2 regions of the Methylophilus sp. OH31 genome follow, and region 2 is predicted to be linked to the other one. Evidence: riboswitches for the same ligand, from Rfam matches in the RefSeq annotation. Region 2 holds a riboswitch; the other holds the start of a gene.

Region 1 (11,702 bases), on a different contig from region 2:
CTGGGTGATGGGTACTTTGTCAGCCAAGCTGAATGCAGAAGAAAAAAATATCCTAGAGGCACCAATAAGTCCTAAGCTTCTGGCATCATTGCTTAAAAGGCTCTCTGAAGGTGTATTATCATCATCAGGTGCAAAACATGTATTTGAAAGAATTTGGAATGAATCGAGCGAGTCTGCTCAAATTATTTCAGTGAATGAATTTGGCGGTTTGGATAAAGAACTTAGAATAATTGATGAAATTATTCTAAAAGATGATTTAAAGCAGGTCTCTGATACTGGCGCCATTGAAGCGATTATCAATGAAGTGCTGGCTGCTAACCAGGCCATGGTGGATGAATACAAAGCCGGTAAAGAAAAAGCTTTTAATGCGCTGGTTGGCCAGTGTATGAAGGCCTCCAAAGGCAAGGCCAATCCGGCCCAGGTCAACGAACTGCTTAAGGCTAAATTGGGTTAAAACGGATTATCCTGCTGTGGTATGGCAGGATAATATTGACGGACCTTATTCTTCTTCAAGCCAGTTGTTATTAATGGCAATCAAATCTGGCAGGCACTGCAACATGGCGTCGACGACAGCCGGGTCAAAGTGCTTGCCACGATTGGCCTCAATTTCTGCAATGGCATCTTCCACAGGCCAGGCCTCTTTGTACGGGCGCTTGTTGAGTAAGGCATCAAATACATCAGCCACAGCCACAATGCGAGCCTCCACCGGAATCGCTTCCCCTTTTAAGCCGAACGGATAACCGCTGCCATCCCATTTTTCATGGTGGTAAAGGGCGACGGAGTGTGCCAGCTTGATCAGGGGTGATGTGGAGTTATCGAGGATTTTTGCACCCATTTCCGGGTGCTTCCGCATTAACTCCAGCTCTTCATTGTTCAATTTTCCTGGTTTGAGCAATACATGGTCAGGAATGCCAATTTTGCCGATGTCATGCATGGGCGCGGCATGGATCAATTGTTCTGAAAAGTGCGGATCCATACCCATTTGCAAGGCCAGCCTGCCAGACACATGACTCATGCGCATGACATGCATGCCGGTTTCATTATCCTTGAACTCGGCAGCGCGGCCTAAACGCTGGATCAGCTCCAAGTGGGTGCGTTTCAGTTCATCGATATGCACTAGTGATAAGTGCGTTTTGACGCGCGCTCGCACCAGGGCAGGTGAAATCGGTTTATTGATGTAATCCACACCGCCAGCAGCAAAGCCTTCAGATTCGTCCGCCTCTTCCGCCAATGCGGTGACAAAAATGACCGGGATGGTGTTGGTTTCCGGGTCGCTTTTGAGCTGTCTACAGACTTCGAAGCCAGTCATGCCTGGCATCATCACATCCAGCAAAATCAGGCCGGGTCTTTCTTTTTTGACCAACTCCAATGCGTCCATACCGTTTTTGGCAAAACTCAAACGGTAATTGTCCTGTAGCACCTGCTTCAACACTTTAAGGTTAAGTGGTTCATCGTCAACAATCAGAATTTTTGCTTGTTGCGCGGTGTTGTCCATCATGAGGAAGTCTCCTGGGTCTGGATTGCCAGTAGCTGGTCAATATGCACGGTCGCTTGCTCAAAGTCAAAGTCATTCAATAACTGCGCAATGGTATTCAAGGCCTGGCGCCACGCCGCAGGGGCATGCTGAACGAGTTTGCTGACGAGCGCATCATCCAGCTCATTCATGACGATCAGTGTACGTAGTTCTTGCAGCCAGCCTAATAGTTGCGCGGCTGGCAGTTGAGCTTCATGCGTAGAGGCGGTCACTGCCTGTTGTAATAGCAAGGGTGTGATGGACGCATGCAGTGACTGTACGTGTGTTTGCAACTGAGTCACCAGTGCAGTGCAGGTGTGCCACTGATCCTCGTTCACTTGTTCTAGTGCGTGATAGCTGTCCTGAATATTGCTTAGGGTGAGATTGGCGCTGACACCTTTGTTGGCATGCGCGAGTTGCTTCACCGTGGCGTAATCCTGCGTTGCGATTGCTTGCTTAAGGGTAGTGATGTGCTTGCGTGACTCTTGCACATAAACATTGATTTCATGCAGGTAGGTTTGCTGGTCACCCCACAACTGGATGCCTTTTTTCAGGTCGAAATGCGCTGTTACAGGCGGCGATGGGGTGGTGTCGGTAGCCATTGCCACAGGTTCCAGTTGTAATACGCGCTGAATTTCTGCCAGTAATAATGGCAGTTCAATCGGTTTGGACGCAAAGCCATCCATGCCTGCTTCAGCTGCGGCTACCCGGTCCTGATCAAGCACGCTGGCTGTCAGCGCAATAATCGGCGTTCTGGCCCTGCCGGATTGTTGCTCTAATGCGCGTATATGCATGCTGGCGCTGAGGCCATCCATGACAGGCATTTGAACATCCATCAAAATCACGTCGTACGGCTGGCTTTGCCAGGCGTCGACAACTTCCTGGCCATTGCTGGCCAATGTGAGCTGATGGCCTTGTTTTTCCAGCACAATGTTTAATAGCCTGCGGTTTTGCTCAATATCATCTGCAGCCAGAATTTTCAGTGCGGGCAAGGTCAATGCTAACGCATTATTTTGTGCTGAGTTTTCTGGCGCACTGCCTTCTGTGAGCGGCAAAATCACTGAAAAACAGCTGCCGTTGCCAATTTTGCTGCTGGCAGTAATGCGGCCGCCCATTAACTCTACCAATTGTTTGCTAATGGTGGTGCCCAGTCCGGTGCCACCGAAGCGGCGGCTCATTGAAGCATCGGCCTGGGTAAATGGCTCAAAAATCACATCCAGCCGGTCTTCATCAATGCCGATGCCGGTATCAATGATGTCAAATTGCACTTCGTCTTGCGGTGTCAGGTGCACGTTGAGTTCAACATGACCTTTTTCGGTAAATTTAATCGCATTGCCCAGCAGGTTGGTCAGTACCTGGCGAATGCGATGCTCGGCGCCGATATAGTAACCAGCGGTTTCCGGGGCTAAATTCAGCCGCAAGTCCAGCTGTTTTTTGCGCGCCTGTAACCAAAGGGATGAGATCAGGCTATCTACCATTTCGCGCATGGAGAAATCCAGCATCTCCAGCTCCAGCATGCCTTTTTCCAGTTTGGCACTGTCTAAAATGTCGTTGAGCAAATGTAGTAAAGACTTGGCTGACTGGCTGATGGTGGATAAATAATTGCGCTGTTCCGGTTGCATGGAGGTATCCAGCAGCAATTCGCTAAAGCCGATAATAGAGTTCATCGGTGTGCGAATCTCATGGCTCATATTGGCAAGAAATGTACTTTTGGCGTTGGCTGCTTGCTCGGCGGTTTCTTTTGCCTGCCGCATTTCTTGTTCCATTTGCTTGCGCTCGCTGATGTCCATCATAAACATCAACACCTTAACGACCTTGCCGTCTACATCACGTACCGGGCTGTAAGAGGCATTGATCCAGATTTGCTTGCCTGCTTTGCCGTAACGCAAAAACTCGCCATGCACGAACTCACCCCGGCGCAAGGATGACCATTTTTTCTTGTAGGTGTCGGTCAGGGCAAAATCAGGCGGGCAAAAAATGGAGTGATGACGGCCTTCGATGTCGTCGGCCTGGTAGCCCAGCAGGTCAAGGAAGTTCTGGTTGGCCGAAATCACAAAGCCATCGATAGTAAATTCGGCCACGCTGGTGGAGTAATTGATCGCGTTGACGATGCCTTCGAATTCGGCATTTTTCTGTTTGGACTCGGTGATGTCCAGCAATACGCCATCCATGGCATACGGCATGCCGTCTTTATTCAGCAGCGGAGAGGCGAATGCGGATACCCATTTTTCATTACCGTTGCGATCCGTGATCCTGAACTCCACTTCAAAGCTTTCAAGCTTGGCAATGGCTTTTGCCGCAATCGGGCGCACACGTGCAATATCGTCAGGATGCATCAAGGGCGAAAAGCGTAATTGTCCGCTGAGAAAGTCCTGCGCGGGCCAGCCTGTCATCTGTAGCACGGCGTCGCTGATCAGTTGTATGCTCCAGTCGCCCGCCAGGCTGACGCGAAAAGTCACACCTGGGATATTGTTCATCATGGATTGAATCTGCTGATCTTTTTCCCGCACAGCCTCTTCAATGGCTTTGCGGTGGCTGAGGTCAGTGATAAAACCCACATATAGCGTTTCATTGGCAAGCTTGACTTCACCAATCGCCAGTCGAATCGGAAAGGTTGAGCCATCTTTGCGCATGGCATCCAGATCGCGGCCTTCGCCCATGATTTTTGCCTGGCCCGTTGCCTGGTAATTTTTCAGGTAATAAAGGTGATTGGAGCTGTCCGGTTCTGGCATCAGCAGGGAAATATTTTTGCCTTTCATTTCTGCTTTGGTCCAGCCGAACAGTTTTTCGACGGCGTCATTGCAGGCGATCATTTCGCCAGTGGTATTGATGGTGACGATACCGTCTACGGCTGTATCCAGAATGGTCGACAAGCGTGTTTCACTGGCCTGGATGGTCGCCAGCATTTGCCGGTAGCGTATCAGGGCGTTAATCGCCGTGGCGATGATGCCGATGAGGATAGTGACCAGCGTAATGCCTAGTGCCATGGTGATGGATTGGTTGTCATCCGGGTTAAAGCCGGGTTTCGCTTCGCCCAGAAAGCGCGCAGACGCCATGCCGGTATAGTGCATGGCGGTGATGGCGCTGCCCATGAGCACACCGCCCAGGATGATGCTGACTTTGGGCGGGATTTTGCCTTTCTGGTTTAAAAAGATGCCTGTCCACAGGGACAGCGTGGATAAAGCAACCGCTACCACGACAGACACCAGCACCCATACCAGATCAAACTTGAGCACAGGCTCCATGCGCATGGCGAGCATGCCGATGTAATGCATGGCACCAATGCCTGCACCGACGGCAAATCCGCCTTTAATCAATTTGCGGTAATCGATCTGGTTTTCAGACATCAGGCTCAGGGCATAGTGTGATGCCAGGATGCCTGGCATCATGGAGACCAGGGTGGCATCCGGATAGTAAGAAACCGGCGTGCAGATTTGATAGGCCAGCATGCCAATAAAATGCATGGCCCAGATGCCGGCACCTAATGATACTGAGCTGGCGATAATCGAAAACCGACGTGAAACCACAGACGTCTGTTTTTGTGACAGGCGCGTTAATTGCAGGGCCAGAATAGAGGAGCCAATGGCAACCACGGCCGATAACACCACCAGCCAATCATCATAGCTGCCATAGAGCAGGGCGGTTGGAGAGCCTGCTCTGAAAAAGAAAATACCGTACCAATCCATGCTTGATTTGCCTTGTGAGTCCCTGTTTGACTACTTCCCACGTATAGTCTAGCGGGTACAGGTCTGCAGTAAATAGCGGAATAATTGCAGGTTCGGTGCTTAGTTTTTTAAATTACTGCTCGTTTTGATTGATATTGCGATCAGCCTGATTAAAAAACCCTGCCGAAGCAGGGTTTTTTGGCGCAAAGCAATCCATGCTAGTGCGTGCAAAGCGCGTGGCAAATCAACTGGTAGCAAATGGTCATAAAACCGACGGTGGTGATGACGAAGCTGATGGCGGAAAATACTTTCCACTTGGTTTTGCTCCAGAAGTCCGGGTCAAACGCCGCAATCACAAACACGGTCGGGTTGGTAAAGCCACCAATCGCCACGCAGACACAGGCAAAATAGTGCAACTCAATACCTGCCGCTTTGGCCGCCCCAAAAAATCCCAGGTTAAACAGTGCCATCAAGGCATAGTCAACGTGGGCGCGTATCATGGTTTTGTAATCGACCAGAAAGTCACCATCTATGCCTTTGATGGGAAACCAGCGCGCGAATGTCATTAACCATGCTGACAGAATTAAAGCGGTAGTACAGGCCACGGCCCCTATGAGTAAAGCTTCCATTATGATCTCTCCTGAGTTCCTGATTGAAATAAATCCCGTATGTTTTTATAGTCGGGTGACATGATTGTAGACAGGTCTGTCTATTTGTCAATGGCAGGCAGTTGCAAAACTTTGTTTTGCTTGCGTTATCAGGTGTTTTCGCGCACAATTCGTCCGTTGCTAGGGGTCTGTAAATCCTTCATTTATTGAAAGTTTTGCAGTGAGAGTTACCCTTCGAACCTGATGTGGTTAATACCACCGTAGGGAATGCAAACCTTCACATGCATCCTTACGTCTTTTTCTTTTAAGGATGCCAATGAACGCTATTGATAAAAATATCAAGTTCGTCAACGCTGATGCCAAAGTTGACGAAGCTGCTACCAAACCGTTTGCCAAATCGCGCAAAATCTACGTTGAAGGTTCCCGCCCTGATATCCAGGTGCCATTCCGTGAAATTTCATTGAGTGATACACCGTCCAGTTTTGGCGGTGACACGAATCCACCTGTCGTGGTCTACGACACTTCAGGCCCTTACACTGACACGACGGTCGAGATTGATATCCGTAATGGTTTGCCAGCACTGCGTGCGTCATGGATTATGGAGCGTGGCGATGTGGAGCAGCTGGATGGCCCGACCTCAGAGTTTGGTCATCAGCGCCTGGTCGATCCACAGTTGGCAGAAATGCGTTTTAACCTGCACCGCAAACCATTGCGGGCAAAGGCTGGCCAGAACGTGAGCCAGATGCACTATGCGCGTAAAGGCATCATTACGCCTGAGATGGAGTTTATCGCTATCCGCGAAAACCAGCGCCGTGAAAACATGAGCGAATTGCTGCAAACACAGCATCCCGGCCAGAATTATGGCGCCAGCATTCCATCAGTGATCACGCCAGAGTTTGTGCGTGACGAAGTGGCCCGTGGCCGCGCCATTATCCCAGCTAACATCAACCACCCGGAAATCGAGCCGATGATTATTGGCCGTAACTTCCTGGTCAAAATCAACGCCAACATCGGTAACTCAGCCCTTGGTTCTTCGATCTCTGAAGAAGTAGAGAAAATGGTATGGGGCACGCGTTGGGGCGGCGATACCGTAATGGATCTGTCTACCGGTAAAAACATCCACGAAACCCGTGAGTGGATTATCCGTAACTCACCTGTGCCGATTGGTACCGTGCCTATCTACCAGGCGCTGGAAAAAGTAAACGGCAAGGCAGAGGATTTAACTTGGGAAATCTTCCGCGATACGCTGATCGAGCAGGCAGAGCAAGGTGTGGACTACTTCACCATTCATGCAGGTGTGCGTTTAGCGTACATCCCGATGACCGCAAAACGTATGACCGGTATCGTGTCACGCGGTGGCTCCATCATGGCGAAATGGTGTCTGGCGCATCACCAAGAATCCTTCCTGTATACGCACTTCGAAGATATCTGCGAAATCATGAAGCAGTACGATGTGTCTTTCTCACTGGGTGATGGCTTACGTCCTGGCTCTATCTACGATGCTAACGATGAAGCGCAATTTGCAGAACTCAAAACCTTGGGCGAACTGACGCAAATCGCCTGGAAGCACGATGTGCAATGTATGATCGAAGGTCCAGGCCACGTGCCTATGCACCTGATTAAAGAAAACATGGACCTGCAACTGGAACACTGTGGTGAAGCTCCGTTCTACACATTGGGGCCTTTAACTACCGACATTGCACCAGGTTATGACCACATTACTTCCGGTATCGGCGCTGCCATGATTGGCTGGTACGGCTGTGCCATGCTGTGCTACGTCACACCAAAAGAGCACTTGGGCTTGCCGGACAAAGAAGACGTACGCGTGGGTATCATTACCTACAAAATTGCTGCGCACGCTGCAGACCTGGCAAAAGGTCACCCAGGCGCACAAATTCGTGACAACGCTTTATCAAAAGCACGTTTCGAATTCCGCTGGGAAGACCAGTTTAACCTCGGCCTAGATCCGGAAAAAGCCAAGGAATTCCACGACGAAACCTTGCCACAAGAGGGCGCAAAGCAAGCCCACTTCTGCTCCATGTGCGGCCCACATTTCTGCTCGATGAAGATCACACAAGACGTCCGTGATTATGCGGATAAGCTGGGGGTTGATGAACAAGCCGCCCTGCAAAAAGGTATGCAGGAAAAAGCGATTGAATTCGTGAAAAAAGGGAGCGAGGTTTATCAGAAGGTGTAACCTGTCTGATTAACGCTTAAAAGCCAGCAGCGATGCTGGCTTTTTTTATGGCTATTTGCGACACGTGCCAGACAATATGCGGCCTGTTTTCTGCAAAGTGCCTCGGGCACAACATCAGTCACGGTAACGGTGTTAAGGTTTGTCTATCTATGCCAAAGGGGTGTGCCATGTCGTCTATTCTGGATAATGTGCTGAAAGAATTACCTGCTTATTTGGGTAGTTTTACCCAGCTGCTGACGCAGCCAAAGCAACTGGTGCGTGACCATTTGCAGACTGACGATGCCAAAACCAGGCTGGAGCAGTCGATTGCATTCTTGTTACTCTCATTCACTATTGCGGTTGTGCTGGCGGTGGTGTTTCCCGAAATGACCAATCCTGTGCAATTGGCCAGTGATGAAGCAGGCATGGCCGCACATGCGCTGGCGGCGGTACGGTTATTGTTCGAATTATTGGGTTTGTCGGCGCTGGCTTATCTGGCGGCTAAAGTCGCGGGGGTACAAAGTGGTTTTCAGCGCTTTTTCGGGGTGATGTGTGCGGCTTGTGGCGTCATGCTGGTGATACAGGTATTGGCCGCCTCGCTCACCAATATCAGCCTGGCTGACCCGGTCACGGCAAAATCGTGGATCGCGCTGGAAAAAGGTATGGCAGAGCTCAAGCCCTTGCTGGAGCAGGGCGTGCTTTGCGCGACCAATGCCCAGACGGGTGACGTGAGTCCCAATGCGCAGCTGGGCACACAACTACAATCTCAGCTAGCGGCGTTGCAGGCCATTTATCTGCAGGCAACCGACCGGCCCTTGTTTAAGCTGGCGGCCGGACTGCAATTGCTGGCATTGCTTATTCTGCTGATCTGGTCAGGTCGGCTATGGGCGCTGTATCTGCAAGGCCATGCACTCAGTACCGGTAAGGTGGTATTGGCGACGGTATTGCTCGTTGTATTTACTGGTGCAGGCACGCTGGTGTATGAGCTGGTGAATGCCGGGCGCACCATGATGGACTTATACCGGCATTGCGGATGAATTATTTGGCAGGTATTTGCGGCGTTTATTCCCTGATTCTGTCATAGCAACCCGCGTTATAGTCCACCATCTACTCAAGCGGCTAAAGGGCATCCATCATGGCGGACAACCTGCAAAGCAGTATCGTACGAGACTTCCGGCAGACATTGTTGTGGCCGATACAGTTGATGACCGACCAGCACAGTGCTGGCGAGGTGCATTGTCCTTGGCAACTGCTAAAAGCCGCGCCTGACTCACCCTGGGTTGAGATACAAGACGAGTTTCTGCAGGCTTCTCCGTATTTGAGCGAAGCACGCTACCAGGAGTTTGTGACGTTTTTACCGTTTGCACAGCGCTTTTTGTATGGTGAAGGCAAACATGGACGTGAGTCTGGCGGCTATGGTGAGTCGCCCATCCATATTTTCACGCGTAGTGATATTCACCAGGTGCGTATTACCCTGCATGGCGAACCTGAGCCCATCGTCCTGCGGGTGTCTCACGTCGAGTTGTATTTCTTTTTTGATATTGATGTCGCCATGCTGGCATTTGAGGTGACAGGTAAAGACCTGCCATTGAAATCTGCCATGGAGGTGATGTACCGCCTGGGCCGGACTTACCCTAACTATTGGGATGATACGGGCGAAGGCGGTCACTGTGCCCAGTTGATTGAGTGGCTGGATCAGCAGGGTCAGGTGCTTGCGCGCTCTGATTATGAAGACAAAGCGCGTTATCTCTCTTATGTGAAAGAAAACCATGTGCCTTGCGTGTCGTTGCACTGGCTAGCGTTGCTGCATCCTTTGGTGCCCCATTATTCCGACCAGGCCGGAGCCTTACGCTACCGTGAAATTGAGTACCAGCGCATGCCCTTGATGGCCTACCTGTCGTTTGACGATGTCAGCCAGCTGAGTCGGGGCGACCTGATTCGCCTTGGACTGGTGTGCCAACCCTGGCATTCAGAAACCCTGCCATTTACCGAACACTTTTTGCAGGAATTCGAAAAGCATAATTGCTATGACCGCTATTGGGACGAAGCCCGGCAAGACCCGTGGAGTACTACCCGCATCATGTGTACCGGGCAAAACTTTGTCGTCGTCGGCAGTCATCAGCACCGCGTATTTACCAATGAGCGGACAGGCATCAAGCGCCATTACCAGAACCAGTATTTCCTGCTGTTTTTAATCGCACATTTTCAAAAAGCCGCTTTGCTGATGTTGTCAGACCGCATGGTGCAAGCTATTAGCCGCCTGGATATCCAGAGCGAAGATTCGGTGAAAAACTTCCGCAACCGTATCCGTAATGCTACTGCGGTATTTTTACGTTTTACGCATCGCTATTGGTTTGAAAACGTCTCAGACCAGGCTGTGGCTAAAGACCTGTTTTCACTGATGCTGAAACAACTTGATTCGGTGAGCCTGTTTGAAAAAACCCGCCGCCGCATTATGGACATGGCCGAGTATCTGGAAGGTGAGGAAATCAAGCGCCAGGCCGATACTGTCGTCCGCCTGACCGTCGTGACGATTCTGGGCCTGATTGGCACCATGACCACAGGTTTGCTGGGTATGAACCTGATTGACCTTACGCAAGCCAGCACGCTGGAGAAGTTGGCTTATTTCTCGGTTGTGTTTATTCCGGTCAGCTTGCTCACTTTCTACACGGTGATTAAATCTCGGCGGTTGTCATTGTTTCTGGATGCGCTTTCCAACGAGGGCGCAGGCTTGCGCTATAAATTGGCCAAGCTGCGCAGTGTCTGGGTCGGTAAGCTGGATGACAGGTAAAATATGCCTTACCTGGATGGCCGCGCCGGCTAACCCAACAGTTGTTAAAAAGTGAATCTTTGCGCTTAAACACTATCAAACCAAAACCAGCGAAATACTGGCAATATTGATAGGAGAACGACATGAGACGCAGGCTCTATTTTGTTTTACCCAATATTAGAAGTGCGCAAGCCATGATGAATGAGTTGCTGCTGGAACGAATTGATGAAGATCATATTCACTTTCATGCAAAAAATGAGCAGACCCTGGGTAACTTGCCTAAAGCCAACGCTGTGGAAAAATCTGATGTGGTTTACAGTGCGCTGGCGGGGTTTGTGTTTGGTGCCGTGTTCGGGCTGTTTGGCGGCATGCTGGCTTATTTGGTGCCCTGGTGGTTTGGTGAGGTCACGTTGATGGTGATCCCGTATTGCATGGTGTTGGGTGCCTTGTCATGTGCTGCCTGGGCAGCGACGGTGGCGACAGCCGCGCCCAGTTACCGGATAAAGGCATATTCTGCCCAAATTGAGCAGGGTAATATCTTGATGATCGTGTCTGTGCCCTTGCGCCGGTTGAGTGAGGTGCGTCAGCGGCTGATGCGACATCACCCGGAGGCTATGTATAGCGGCGTCTGGCCAGCAGAGCATCGGCTCTTTCCGTAAATATCGACTGATGAAATACAAAAGCCAGCATTGCTGGCTTTTGTATTTAACGGGCTTCTTTTAACCAGATCGGGCTAAGCTCAAAACTACCGCCCTCATGACTGACCAGGATTTGCCGGTCCTGGATGGTAAAGCTGATCGTCAGTCCGCGCGCAGCAGCGGCCGCCAATTGCTCAGTTTCGGGCAGGTTAATCACGGTCACATTGTCGTGTTTGAGTACCGCTTTATGGTTCTGATCCCACCACATGTCTGCCGTTCTGCCGCCATAGAGCACTTGCACTACCTGCGCTGACCGACCGCAGGCTTTGCGG
Region 2 (11,702 bases):
CACCGCGCCCAGCCCTGTAAACACCTGACGATGGTGACCATTGCTACATGACAGTGATTAGCAAGGAACAGCTCAAACACTGGCGCGAGTCGCTCCAACTGGCGCGCCAGCAGATTGCCGATGCCTACCAGGCCAATCCGCAAGCAAAAACCTTACTGCAACAACATAGCCGTGTGCTGGACCAACTGCTGCGAGATCTCTGGCGCAGTTATGCTTTACCGGCCAGTGCCAGCCTGATTGCCGTTGGCGGTTATGGCCGTGGCGACATGTTTCCCCAATCCGATATTGACCTGCTGATCCTGATGCCGGAAAACAGCGACAGCCAGCTACAAACCGCTGTCGAATCGCTGATTGGCACCTTATGGGATATTGGCCTGAATATAGGCCACAGTGTGCGTACCTTGCAAGAATGCCTGGACGAAGCCAAGCTGGACGTGACCATCATGACCAACCTGCTGGAAGCACGCTGGCTGACCGGTCACCGCCAAACTTTCAGCGGCCTGATGCAGTCATTGCACACGCAATTGGACCAAGCGCGGTTCTTTGCCGAAAAACTGCGTGAACAACAAATTCGCCACGCCAAGTTTCACGATACAGCTTACAACCTCGAACCCAATATCAAGGAAAGTCCGGGCGGACTGCGTGACCTGCATATGATTTTGTGGGTCGCACAAAGCCAGGGGCTGGGCAATGACTGGAACGATCTGGTGCATGCTGGCCTGCTCAACCGCAGCCAGGCCAGCCAGCTCAAGCGACACGAGCGCTTGCTGCAAAACCTGCGCATCCGCTTACATCTACTGGCCAAACGCCGCGAAGACCGCCTGGTATTTGATTTTCAAAATACTCTGGCCGAGCAAATGGGCTATAAAACCACGGCACAAAAACGCGCCAGTGAACAACTGATGCAAGGCTTTTACCGCAGCGCCAGGGCGATCATGATTGAGAATGAAGTGCTGCTCAAACGCATGCACGCGCGCGTGAGCCCGCCCACCGAAGCGCCCAGCGTGATAGACCAGGATTTCACATTGTCACAAGGCCTGTTGAACGCACAAATGCCAGACTTGTTCCAGCGCAAGCCTGAAGCCATCTTGCGCTGTTTTCAGCTATTACAGCAACACCCGGCCATCACCGGCTTTAGCGCCACACTGGTAAGAGCCTTGCAGGATGCGCAACCACTGATCGACCGCAGCTTCCGGCAGAATGCTGCACATAAAGCCTTATTCCTGCAGATACTGCAAAGCCGTGAAGGTGTACACCGCAGCCTGCGCCGTATGAACCGTTACGGCATCCTTGGCCGCTATATCCCGGTATTTGGCCGCGTCATTGCGCAAATGCAGCATGACTTGTTTCATGTCTACACCGTTGATGAACATACGCTCAATGTTTTGCGTAATTTGCGCCGCTTTGCCAAGCCAGACCTGCGCCATGAGTTTCCGCTATGCAGCCAGCTGTTTAATGAATTCAGCCAGCCGCATTTGCTGTATTTAGCCGCGATTTTTCATGATATTGCCAAAGGCCGTGGCGGCGATCACTCACAATTGGGCACCATTGATGCCGGACGCTTCTGCCAAAAGCTGGGGCTACCCAAAGCCGATACCGAATTGGTGGCCTGGCTGGTCGAAGCGCATTTAAAACTATCGAGTACGGCGCAGAAAAGTGATTTGTCCGACCCGGATGTGATTGAAGCGTTTGCGCAGATGGTCGGCTCAGAATATCGCCTGACTGCCTTGTATTTACTCACGGTGGCCGATATCCGCGGCACCAGCCCGAACGTGTGGAATGCCTGGAAAGCCAAGTTACTGGAAAGCCTGTTTTTGCAAACACGCCGCGTATTGCAGCAATCACTCAATACCGAAGCGCAACTGAGTTTGCGCAAGCAGGAAGTGCTACAAAAACTCAGTAGTTTCAACCTGAAAGAAGCTTCAGTACAACCGTTGTGGCAAGCCTTTGGCAGCGGCTATTTCAGCCGCTTTGAGAGTGACGAAATCGCCTGGCAAAGCCGCTTGCTGATCCCGCACCTGCGTGCTGAAAAACCGATTGTGCGGGCCCGGCTCAGCCCTAAAGGTGACGGTATACAAGTCATGATTTACAGTCGCGACCAGAAAGAGATTTTTGCTCGTATCTGCCATTTTTTTGACAGCATGCAATACAACATTGTGCAGGCCAAGATTTACACCACGGCGCATGGCTACGCGCTGGATAACTTTATCGTGCTGGAACCAGACACGCGCCAGATCAGTTATAACGGACTGCTCAAGCACATTGAACAAGGCCTCAACGACCAGCTGCTCAGTGCCCAGGCCATGCCCGACCCGATACGCGGACGTGTCAGCCGCCAGGTCAAACACATGCCCATCCCGACACAGGTCAATCTGCGCCCGGTAGAGGCGCATCCGGCGTCAGGCCAGATGGCATTTCAACAACTGGATGTTATTGCTAACGACAGACCAGGCTTGCTGGCGAGCATGGCGCTGGTGTTTCTCAACCATGGCATCGAACTACACAATGCAAAAATCAACACCTTGGGCAACCGTGTAGAAGATAGTTTCCTGATTTCTGCCTGCCATGGCCAAACCATAGACGACGCACAAACTGCCGCCCTGACACAGGCGCTGAGTGAGCTCTAAGCAAACAAGCTACTCAAAATGATAATGTTTGCGTAGCGGTTTTTTTACTTCCCACACGCAATCCAGGCCACTGGCAAACGTCACCAGATCCCCTGCCGCAAAACTCACGGGTGCACCATTGGCTGGCGTCACCGTCACTTCGCCTTCGAGAATATAGGCAATTTCAGTGCTGCTGTATTGCCAGGTAAAGGTCGACACTTCTTTCGACCAGGTTGGCCATTGCTTCACCCCCAAAGCAGCCAGGGTCATGGCACTCGGTTTTTCTACTTTGATCTGACTCATAGCGGCTCCTTTGCCATGGGATAAACATGCAGACGATGCTTGGGAAAAATACATGGCACTGCAGCTTCTTGCTGGCAACATCATGCCAGCTCTTATTTTTGCGGATTATGCGTCACAGTTCAATCTTTTTAACACATGTCTGACCTCTGATTTAAATCAGTGAAAGCGACTATTTCTTATCAAATCTTTTCACTTCTCCTATCTTAATCCACATTGATTATGCGATTTCTAAAGCACATAATGTGATTAACATACGTAAAGAAATTCCTGTTTCTTGCCGAAAAAGAATAAAGACGTGTGTCATGCCATACAAAAATGACTACGAACAGTATTGGGGGTAGTTATGATCAATCAGGTATCCGGGGCCTTGCCCCAATATTCCATCCTGGACGATATTGATGTGCCCGAAAAGGTACTGCAGAGCTGGCAAATCACCACAGACTTGCTCGCTTATATTGCCCATATTCCTGCAGCACTGATCATGCGCGCGCATGCGCACGAGATAGAAGTGTTTGTATCCAGCCATAGCGAAGGTAATGTTTATCATCAGGGTGAGCATGCCAGTTTAAATACAGGCCTCTATTGTGAAAATGTGATCAGTACCCACCAGGCACTGCTGATCCAGAATGCGCTGACTAGCCCGGGCTGGGAGCAAAATCCAGATGTCGCCCTGGGCATGATTTCTTATTATGGCTTACCGCTTAACTGGCCGAATGGCGAGGTGTTTGGCACCATTTGCATTCTGGACACCAAGGAAAACCATTATGACCAGGTGGTGAAAGAGCTGATTGGCCAGTTCCGCGACAGCATCCAGCTCAGCCTCTACCATATTTACCACTCCAGCCTGGCCACCGAACAAAGAGATCAGGCCAGGGAAGCCCTGCGGGATAGCGAGGCCTTATTCCGGGCGGTGTTTGAACACGCTGCGATTGGCATTGCACAAGTGGATTTATCTGGCCGCTTTTTGCAAATCAACCGCGAATTTTGCCGCATCATCGGTTACAGCCAGGACGACATCCTGTTGCAACACATGACTTACCAGCAAATTACGCTGCCTGATGACCTGATCAAGGAAGCGGAAACCATCGCGCATTTGTTAAACGGCGACATTGACCAATATATTGTAGAGAAACGCTACCTGCATAAAATGGGGCAAGTGGTGTGGGTGAATTTGTCAGTGCATTTATTACGCGATGATCAACAGCAACCTCTGTATTACATCAGCGCGGTGCAAGACATCAGCGAAAGAAAACTGGCAGAAGAAGAGCTGAAGCTGGCGGGCCTGGTCTATAACAACAGCAGTGAGGCGATGGCCATCACAGATGCCTATGGCGCGGTTTTGGCGATCAACCCCGCATTTACTAAAATGACGGGCTATGCGCTGGAGGAAATCAAGGGGCAATCCATCACCCTCTTGCGCTCTGATCAGCACGATGCCCCTTTTTATGCCGCGCAAAGCCAGGCCATTCAGGCCTGTGGGCAATGGCAAGGTGAAGTCTGGAGCAAACGTAAGAATGGCGCTATTTTCCCTACCTGGCTAACGATCAACACCTCTTATCAGGCTGACGGCGCAGTACATAGACGCGTCGGCCTGTTTTCTGATATTTCTGCCATCAAAGATGCAGAGGCGTTAATACTCAAGCAGGCCAATTTTGACCAGCTAACCAAGCTGCCTAACCGGCAACTATTTCAGGACAGACTGGAACAAACCCTCAAACTGACGCAACGGGAACACCAGAAATGCGCCCTGCTGTTTATCGACCTCGACCGCTTTAAAGAGATCAATGATACGCACGGCCACAATGTCGGCGATACCCTGCTGATTGAAGCGGCTGCCCGCATCGTTGCTTGTGTGCGCAAATCCGATACCGTCGCCCGCCTCGGTGGCGATGAATTCACCGTGATTCTGAGTGATACCCACGACAATATGATGATTGCGCATATTGCACAAAACATTATCAACCACTTGTCAGAGCCATTTATCACAGTGAAAAAAGAGGCTTTTATCTCGGCGAGTGTCGGCATTGCTATTTACCCTGAAGATGCCTCCGATGCGCAACAACTGCTCAAAATCGCAGACCAGGCCATGTATGTGGCCAAGAATGCCGGACGTGGCTGCTATCGCTTTTTCACCAAGCTGATGCAGCAGGAGTCAGATTTCCGCATTCGCCTGTCTACCGACTTGCGCCAGGCATTGTCACGCAAACAGTTTTCTGTACACTACCAGCCCATCATTGAGCTCTCCAGCGGCCGCATTAATAAAGCAGAAGCTTTGCTACGCTGGAAACATCCGGAACTGGGGTATATCAGCCCGGATATTTTTATCCCCATTTGCGAACACTACGGCACTATCCATGAAATTGGTAACTGGGTATTTATAGAAGCCGTCAAACAGGGTGCCAGATTTAAACAACTGCTGGGGCGCGACTTTGAAATTGCCGTCAATAAATCGCCGGTGCAATTCAAAGCGAATGAAGAAATGATGCATAACTGGATTAGTCTGCTGGATCATATTCATTTCCCGACCAAGTGCGTCGTGATTGAAATTACCGAAGGCGTGCTGATGGACCTGGTCGGCAACATTGAAGAGAAGCTGATGGGATTTCACAATGCCGGCATTCATATCGCCATTGATGACTTTGGCACCGGTTACTCCTCTTTGTCCTACCTGAAAAAATTCAACGTCGACTATTTGAAGATTGATCGTTCATTCACAGCCAACCTGGCGCCAGACTCCAGCGAACTGGCGATTTGTGAAGCCATTATTGAGATGGCGCATAGACTCAAAATTAAAGTCATTGCGGAAGGCATAGAAACGGAAGCGCAATTGCATTTGCTCGAAGAGATACATTGCGATTTTGGCCAGGGCTATTTATTTGCCAAACCAATGCCAGCGGATGCATTCGAGAAGTTACTGATTGATTTAGGCTAAGGATCTCATCTGCCTGACTTGTCACGGCGTCTACCTACAAGAGGTAGACGCATCGCGATGATCAGATGATTTAAACCGTCTGATGATTTAAAATGACTCGCTTAAATGTTTACCTATCCCCTACTCACTCCCGCCGAACAAGCCAGTTTGCCTACACTGGTTGCCGAGCCTGATCCCATCCAAGCCAAGTTTGAGGATAGCACGCATCAGCTGTTTTATTGCCAAACGACGGATGGCGAAATGGTGCTGAAAGTGTGTCATGAAGCGACCATTAGAAGCTCTCACTTCTGGCTAGGTGCAAACCATTTATTTGCAGCCAACTTCCCTGACAGCCTGGGCGATATCCATCTAACGCATCATTTTTTGCAGAAAAACGGTGCACTGACAGTGCCTGGTTTTGTCGCCGCCAATGCTCAACGATTTGTGCTTACCCGTTTTTTAGCCGGCAAGGATTTAGATGCTGAACTTATTGCTGATGCTTGGGTAATACAGTTAGCCGAGCATATTGTAAAACTGCATCAATGCACTTACACCAGCTGGGGCCAGCTGCATGCGCCACAGTTGCCTGCCATTGAATGGTCCGGCCGCTTGCACCAAACAATTACTTTTCTGGCCAAACAACAAGGCACGTTGATTGATAAAACGTTATTGGCTGAAGTATTAACCAACGCAGAAAATATCCGCGAAACCGAATTCGTGCCGATGATGCTGGATTTACGTTGGGATCAATTCCGTTCAGGCACCAATGATTTGGCTTTGATTGATCTGGATGCATTTTTCATCGCACCGCGTGCGCTGGATCTAGTGCTGCTTGAATATGTATTAACACCCACGCAATTGGCTTTATTCAAACAGCACTATATTCAAACACACAACTGGCCCGAGCATGGAGCATACAAACCCTGCTATCAGTTGCTGTTGTTTTTGATGAATATATTAGGTGAGACTGATTTGGCAAAATGGATGCAGCAAATATAAACGCTGCATTCCGCTCACCGTCATGATGAGTTGTTTAAGCCTTTTGTTGCCGGTAAAGCTTCACCCAGCTGATAAAGCCGACAATCGCCAGAATCGTATTCAACACAAATAAAACGGCTGTGGCGTAATAACCTGTTTGCACATACAAGAGCGTGGCAGCGCCATCAATCACCGCCCAATATAGCCAGTTTTCCAATACTTTCCTGGCGATCAGCCAGGTGTTCATCACAGAAAAAACCGTCGTATAAGCATCTAACATCGGACTCTGCGATTGTCCGTTTTTTTGCAAATAGGCACTGACCAAAGCACTGACCACAACACCTACTGCAATAAAACCAACATGCCAAAGCCATGGCCAACGGCTGATCTGTAATGTATCAGTTTTAGCACCGTGTTTATGCCATGCCCAAAAGCCATAAATCGCCATGCCAATATAGTAAAAATTCAGCAGCGCTTGCATGGGAAGCTGACCTTCCCAAAACAGCATGGTGTATACCAGCGTGCTGAAGAAGGCAAACAGCCAACACCATTGTGACTCTTTTGCCGCCAGCAAAATATAGGCCACGCCCATCAAGGCCGCGGCGATTTCCCAATTGGACATTTGTTGAAATGCAGTCAGGATGGGCTGGAAATTATCTTGGTTCATGATCGATAAACACGCAAGAGATTAATGAGACGGTCTTATACATCAACCACATCGGCCCTGTCTGTACCAATAAACTTCATCACAAATACACTGTGCGGCAGCGCATTGAACACTGCTTCCATCTCTGCATCCAGGCAATCCATCACGTCACGGTATTCACCAAATACTTGGGTCGCCAGGCTATTGCGCTTCACCACAAGATTTTTATTCGCTTCGAGCTTGTTAATAAACTCCAAAATAGGTTCTACATAACCTTCGGTTAAGGGATACAAACTAATATCGACTGAAATACGCATATAAACTCCAAAATCCTTAAACTAAAAGAGGGCAATCACTGCCCTCGTAATTTAATAATCGTAACTCACAGTAACCCCAGCTACGCGAGGCTCGGCATACTGCACATATTTTTCTTGCGTATAGCCATTTGCTGGATTGTTACCAAAGAAAAAGCCACGTGTTGCATAATCTTTATCCAGTAAATTCCTAGCCCAAACATTCATTTTCCAATGCTTATTGTATTTAAATTCAGCACTGGCATTGACTAAAGCATACCCACTGGATCTTGCATTGTTGCTATCAGAGAAATAGAAACCATCTTTTCCTTCTACATTAGTGCGAATTGTCCAATCGTTGCTCGGGTACATTTCAGCACCTACACTAAAGGTATAATTCGGCGCCTGAGCAACGTCCCTACCGTCATAATTGACAGCCTGGCCAGTCAGATTATTGACAAAGCGACGCTTATCAAAAGTAGCATCTAATAACCCAAGCGAAGCAAGCAAACGTATTTGATCCGTTACAAACCAATCAAGCCCAAATTCTGCGCCTTTATGAGTTGCGCTAGAGGCATTATCGACATAATCAACAAATTGTTGGAGACTGTACTCATATGAGTTTTTTACTTGAGCGTTGCGTCTATCTGTGTAAAAAACTGCAACTGTAGTATTCAGGCGACTATCAAACCAACTGGATTTAATGCCAGCTTCAAGTGTCACATTATATTCAGCATCAAAAATGCGCTGATTTAAGGTTAGCCTGCCATCGTTATTCACACCACCGGACTTATAACCTCTCGACAAAGACGTATAAAGCAATTGATTCTTATTAAGTTGATAATTTAAACCTAACTTACCACCAAAGAGCGTTTCGTTTTTATTCAGGCGTAAAGCATTTGTATCATCATATCTAGCCTTGAAGTACTCAATTCGGCCGCCTGTAATCAAGGTAAGACGATCTGTTAAATGGGTATCCAATTGACCATACAAAGCACTATTTTGGGTGTCATAATCTCCTCTTCTTCTTGTCGCACCAAAAACACCGAAATCTGAGTTCTGCTTAAAAGCTTCGTCTTGATCTATGAAAAATAAACCGATGGTCCAGTCGGTCGTATCACTAAAAATACGTCCAGCCTTGTCAGAGAGCACACGCAAGTCTAATGAGTAGTTTTCGCGTTTGCGATCAAAACGCTCAAATCCAATATACGGTCCTAACAAAGGATCAAATTGCCCATCAAATCCCCAATCCGCATCATAGCTATAGACGATATCACTTTTAAGATAAGTCGCCTCACTTTGCACTATCACTGCATCAGACGCCTGCCAATTCGTTTTGATTGCGAAGGCATTGGTCAGTTGTTTATCTTTACCAGGATGATCAGCCAAACTATTCCGGCTATTATCCAAAGTAAATCCGTCATATCCATTATTAATATCCAAATGGATATAGCTTAAATCAATCGTTAAATCCTCAGTTGCAAGCAATTTCAACTTTCCGCGAAAGGTGAGCTCATCCTGATTTTGTGTATTGTCACGATTCAAATAATCGTTATCAACGTAACCATCTGATTTATGGGAATAGATAGAAGCACGCCCTAATAACTTGTCTTCAACAATCGTCCCGCCTACTGCTGCACCAAAATTGCGAGTGTTGTATTCAGCAAAACCAGTTTCAGCATGCATTTGGAAATCTTTGGTAGGCTCTTTACTACGCATATTAATCGTACCAGCTAAGCCATTAGTGCCAAACTTTGTGCCTTGTGGCCCACGTAAAATTTCAACGGTATCAATATCGAACAGGGTTGCTGCACCACCTGTCCGACTAAAATCGATGCCATCAATCACCAAACCTACCGATGGATTTAACGGTGCACTGTATTGACTACGTTGACCCATGCCACGTATTTGGAAAAACTGCCCACGAGAAGCACCACTGGTGAAATTCACGTTAGGTGCAATATTTAACACCTCTTCCAGATGTTGAGCTCCGCGCGCCTCAATCGTCTCATTATCGATCTCAGTCAAGCTAACTGCAGTGGATTGAGCTTTTTTTGGACGAAAATCCGCGCTGACCACAACTTCCGAGAGTTCAACAGCTTTATTGTCATCTTCTACGCCCAACGCAGGCATAGCCAGTAACAGCCCGATGAGGGGTAATGGTTTTGTAATCGGTTTCAAGGTAATCCTTTCTATCAAGATACATAAAAAGGACAGGGGGAGAGTGACAATGACGTGAGTAGGTTTGTTGATGAAACAACAAACCAAAAACATTTGCGTTGTAGAGGCTCTGCCTGTCCCTACGCCAGCATTATCTGGGTCAGGTTCATTGGGTTTCTCACTTGCGCGAGATCTCAGGCGGTAGCCACCCCAAGGCGTTTTGATTTTTCAATCAGGGTGAGATTGTATTTTAATATCAACAACTTGGCTAGAGAGCGATGTTGAATGACGTTTGGATTTAAAGCACAATTTGCAAAGTTTAATGATTACAGCTTTAAATCTCAGTGTTCTAAAAACAAAAAACCCTGCAATGCAGGGTTTTTTATTGAATACTGGCTACAACAAATCAATTAGAAATGTTTGTAGTGTTTTTTCAATTGTTTAACCACTTCCCACTGGGATTTCAGGCCTTTTGGAAACTCAACATAGTCACCAGCCTTGATCGTTACAGTGTCGCCACCTTGTGGAGTCACTTTGAATTCGCCTTCTAATACGTAAGCTTTTTCAGTCGCTGTGAAATCCAAAGGGAATTTAGATGGTGCGCAATCCCATGTGTTCCAGCTTTTTACGCCCAGTTCTTTCAGCTTCTCTTCTGATGGGTTATGGTCGATGATGATTTGAGTCATGACGATTCCTTAAATTGAGTAATTAAAACCTGCAAATAGAAATGCCGCAAAAACTGCGGCATGACATGTCTGGCGGAAGAGGTGAGATTCGAACTCACGGAGGGCGTGAACCCTCGACAGTTTTCAAGACTGTAGCATTAAACCGCTCTGCCACTCTTCCGGAAAGTCGGCATTATAGCAAACAATCAGTCATCTGGAAGCGTTATTCCAGGAAAAAGTACATCATTAAAGCCAAATTTTGTCAGATCACGGATACGCATGGGGTAAAGTATGCCAAACAAGTGGTCACACTCATGCTGGACGACACGCGCATGAAAGCCGCTCACGGTACGGTCAATCACGTTGCCTTGCGGATCAAAGCCGCGATAATGCAGATGCTGGTAACGTGGTACCACACCGCGCATGCCGGGGACAGACAGGCAGCCTTCCCAGCCCTCTTCTTCAGTTTGGTCGACCGGGGTCAATTCAGGATTAATCAGAATAGTGAACGGGACTTCTTCCGCATCCGGATAACGCGGATTCGCGCCGACGCCAAACATCACCACCTGCAAGCTGATGCCAATTTGTGGTGCGGCGATGCCTGCCCCATTCATCTGCGCCATGGTGTCGTGCATGTCCTGAATCAGCGCATGCAACTCAGGCGTATCAAACTGGGTGACTTTATCTGCGACGCGATATAACAGTGGCTCGCCCATACGCAATACCGGTTTCACCGCCATCGTTGTCTCCTCCCCTACGCTATCGAACAGTCGTTATCAGCCAAATAATGCGCAATCACTGTGCGTACTTTATCCATGGTTTGCTGCAACAACGGCATCACTTGCTCAAACTGGATAGACTGCGCACTATCACCACGGCCAGCGGCAAAGTTTGCCACCGGACAAATGGCAGCATAAGCCAAGCCAAGTTCGCGCGCCAATACTGCCTCTGGCATACCGGTCATGCCAACAATGGTGGCACCATCGTGCTCGTAGCGGTTGATCTCAGCTGCCGTTTCCAGGCGCGGGCCTTGTACGCACGCATAGACACCGCCATCCACCACGCTGTAGCCAACGTCTGTCGCTGCTTGCAGGCAGCGCTCGCGCATGGCCTGTGAATACGGCTGGGTAAAGTCGATAT

The links. A riboswitch is a leader RNA that binds a small molecule or an ion and turns the genes downstream of it on or off. The one in region 2 is predicted to bind thiamine pyrophosphate.
Region 1: linked by a shared signal. The riboswitch ahead of thiC (phosphomethylpyrimidine synthase ThiC) and the one ahead of OH31_RS04880 (TonB-dependent receptor) in region 2 are both predicted to bind thiamine pyrophosphate.

What each region holds. Positions count from the first base shown of each region.
Region 1 is NZ_BAUS01000004.1:257,600-269,301, forward strand. Features, by position in the region: gene gatB (Asp-tRNA(Asn)/Glu-tRNA(Gln) amidotransferase subunit GatB) at 1-454, shown strand, start outside; gene OH31_RS07785 (two-component system response regulator) at 500-1,498, opposite strand; gene OH31_RS07790 (PAS domain S-box protein) at 1,495-5,199, opposite strand; gene OH31_RS07800 (hypothetical protein) at 5,397-5,807, opposite strand; TPP riboswitch at 5,959-6,071, shown strand; gene thiC (phosphomethylpyrimidine synthase ThiC) at 6,103-7,983, shown strand; gene OH31_RS07810 (hypothetical protein) at 8,151-8,999, shown strand; gene OH31_RS07815 (hypothetical protein) at 9,098-10,753, shown strand; gene OH31_RS07820 (hypothetical protein) at 10,876-11,391, shown strand; gene OH31_RS07825 (YaeQ family protein) at 11,438-11,702, opposite strand, start outside.
Region 2 is NZ_BAUS01000002.1:635,554-647,255, reverse strand. Features, by position in the region: gene map (type I methionyl aminopeptidase) at 1-20, shown strand, start outside; gene OH31_RS04910 ([protein-PII] uridylyltransferase) at 48-2,627, shown strand; gene OH31_RS04905 (cupin domain-containing protein) at 2,637-2,909, opposite strand; gene OH31_RS04900 (bifunctional diguanylate cyclase/phosphodiesterase) at 3,253-5,841, shown strand; gene OH31_RS04895 (hypothetical protein) at 5,947-6,819, shown strand; gene pnuC (nicotinamide riboside transporter PnuC) at 6,854-7,465, opposite strand; gene OH31_RS04885 (YkoF family thiamine/hydroxymethylpyrimidine-binding protein) at 7,501-7,761, opposite strand; gene OH31_RS04880 (TonB-dependent receptor) at 7,813-9,918, opposite strand; TPP riboswitch at 10,017-10,120, opposite strand; gene OH31_RS04870 (cupin domain-containing protein) at 10,308-10,583, opposite strand; tRNA gene OH31_RS04865 (tRNA-Ser) at 10,654-10,743, opposite strand; gene def (peptide deformylase) at 10,769-11,302, opposite strand; gene OH31_RS04855 (S-methyl-5'-thioinosine phosphorylase) at 11,317-11,702, opposite strand, start outside.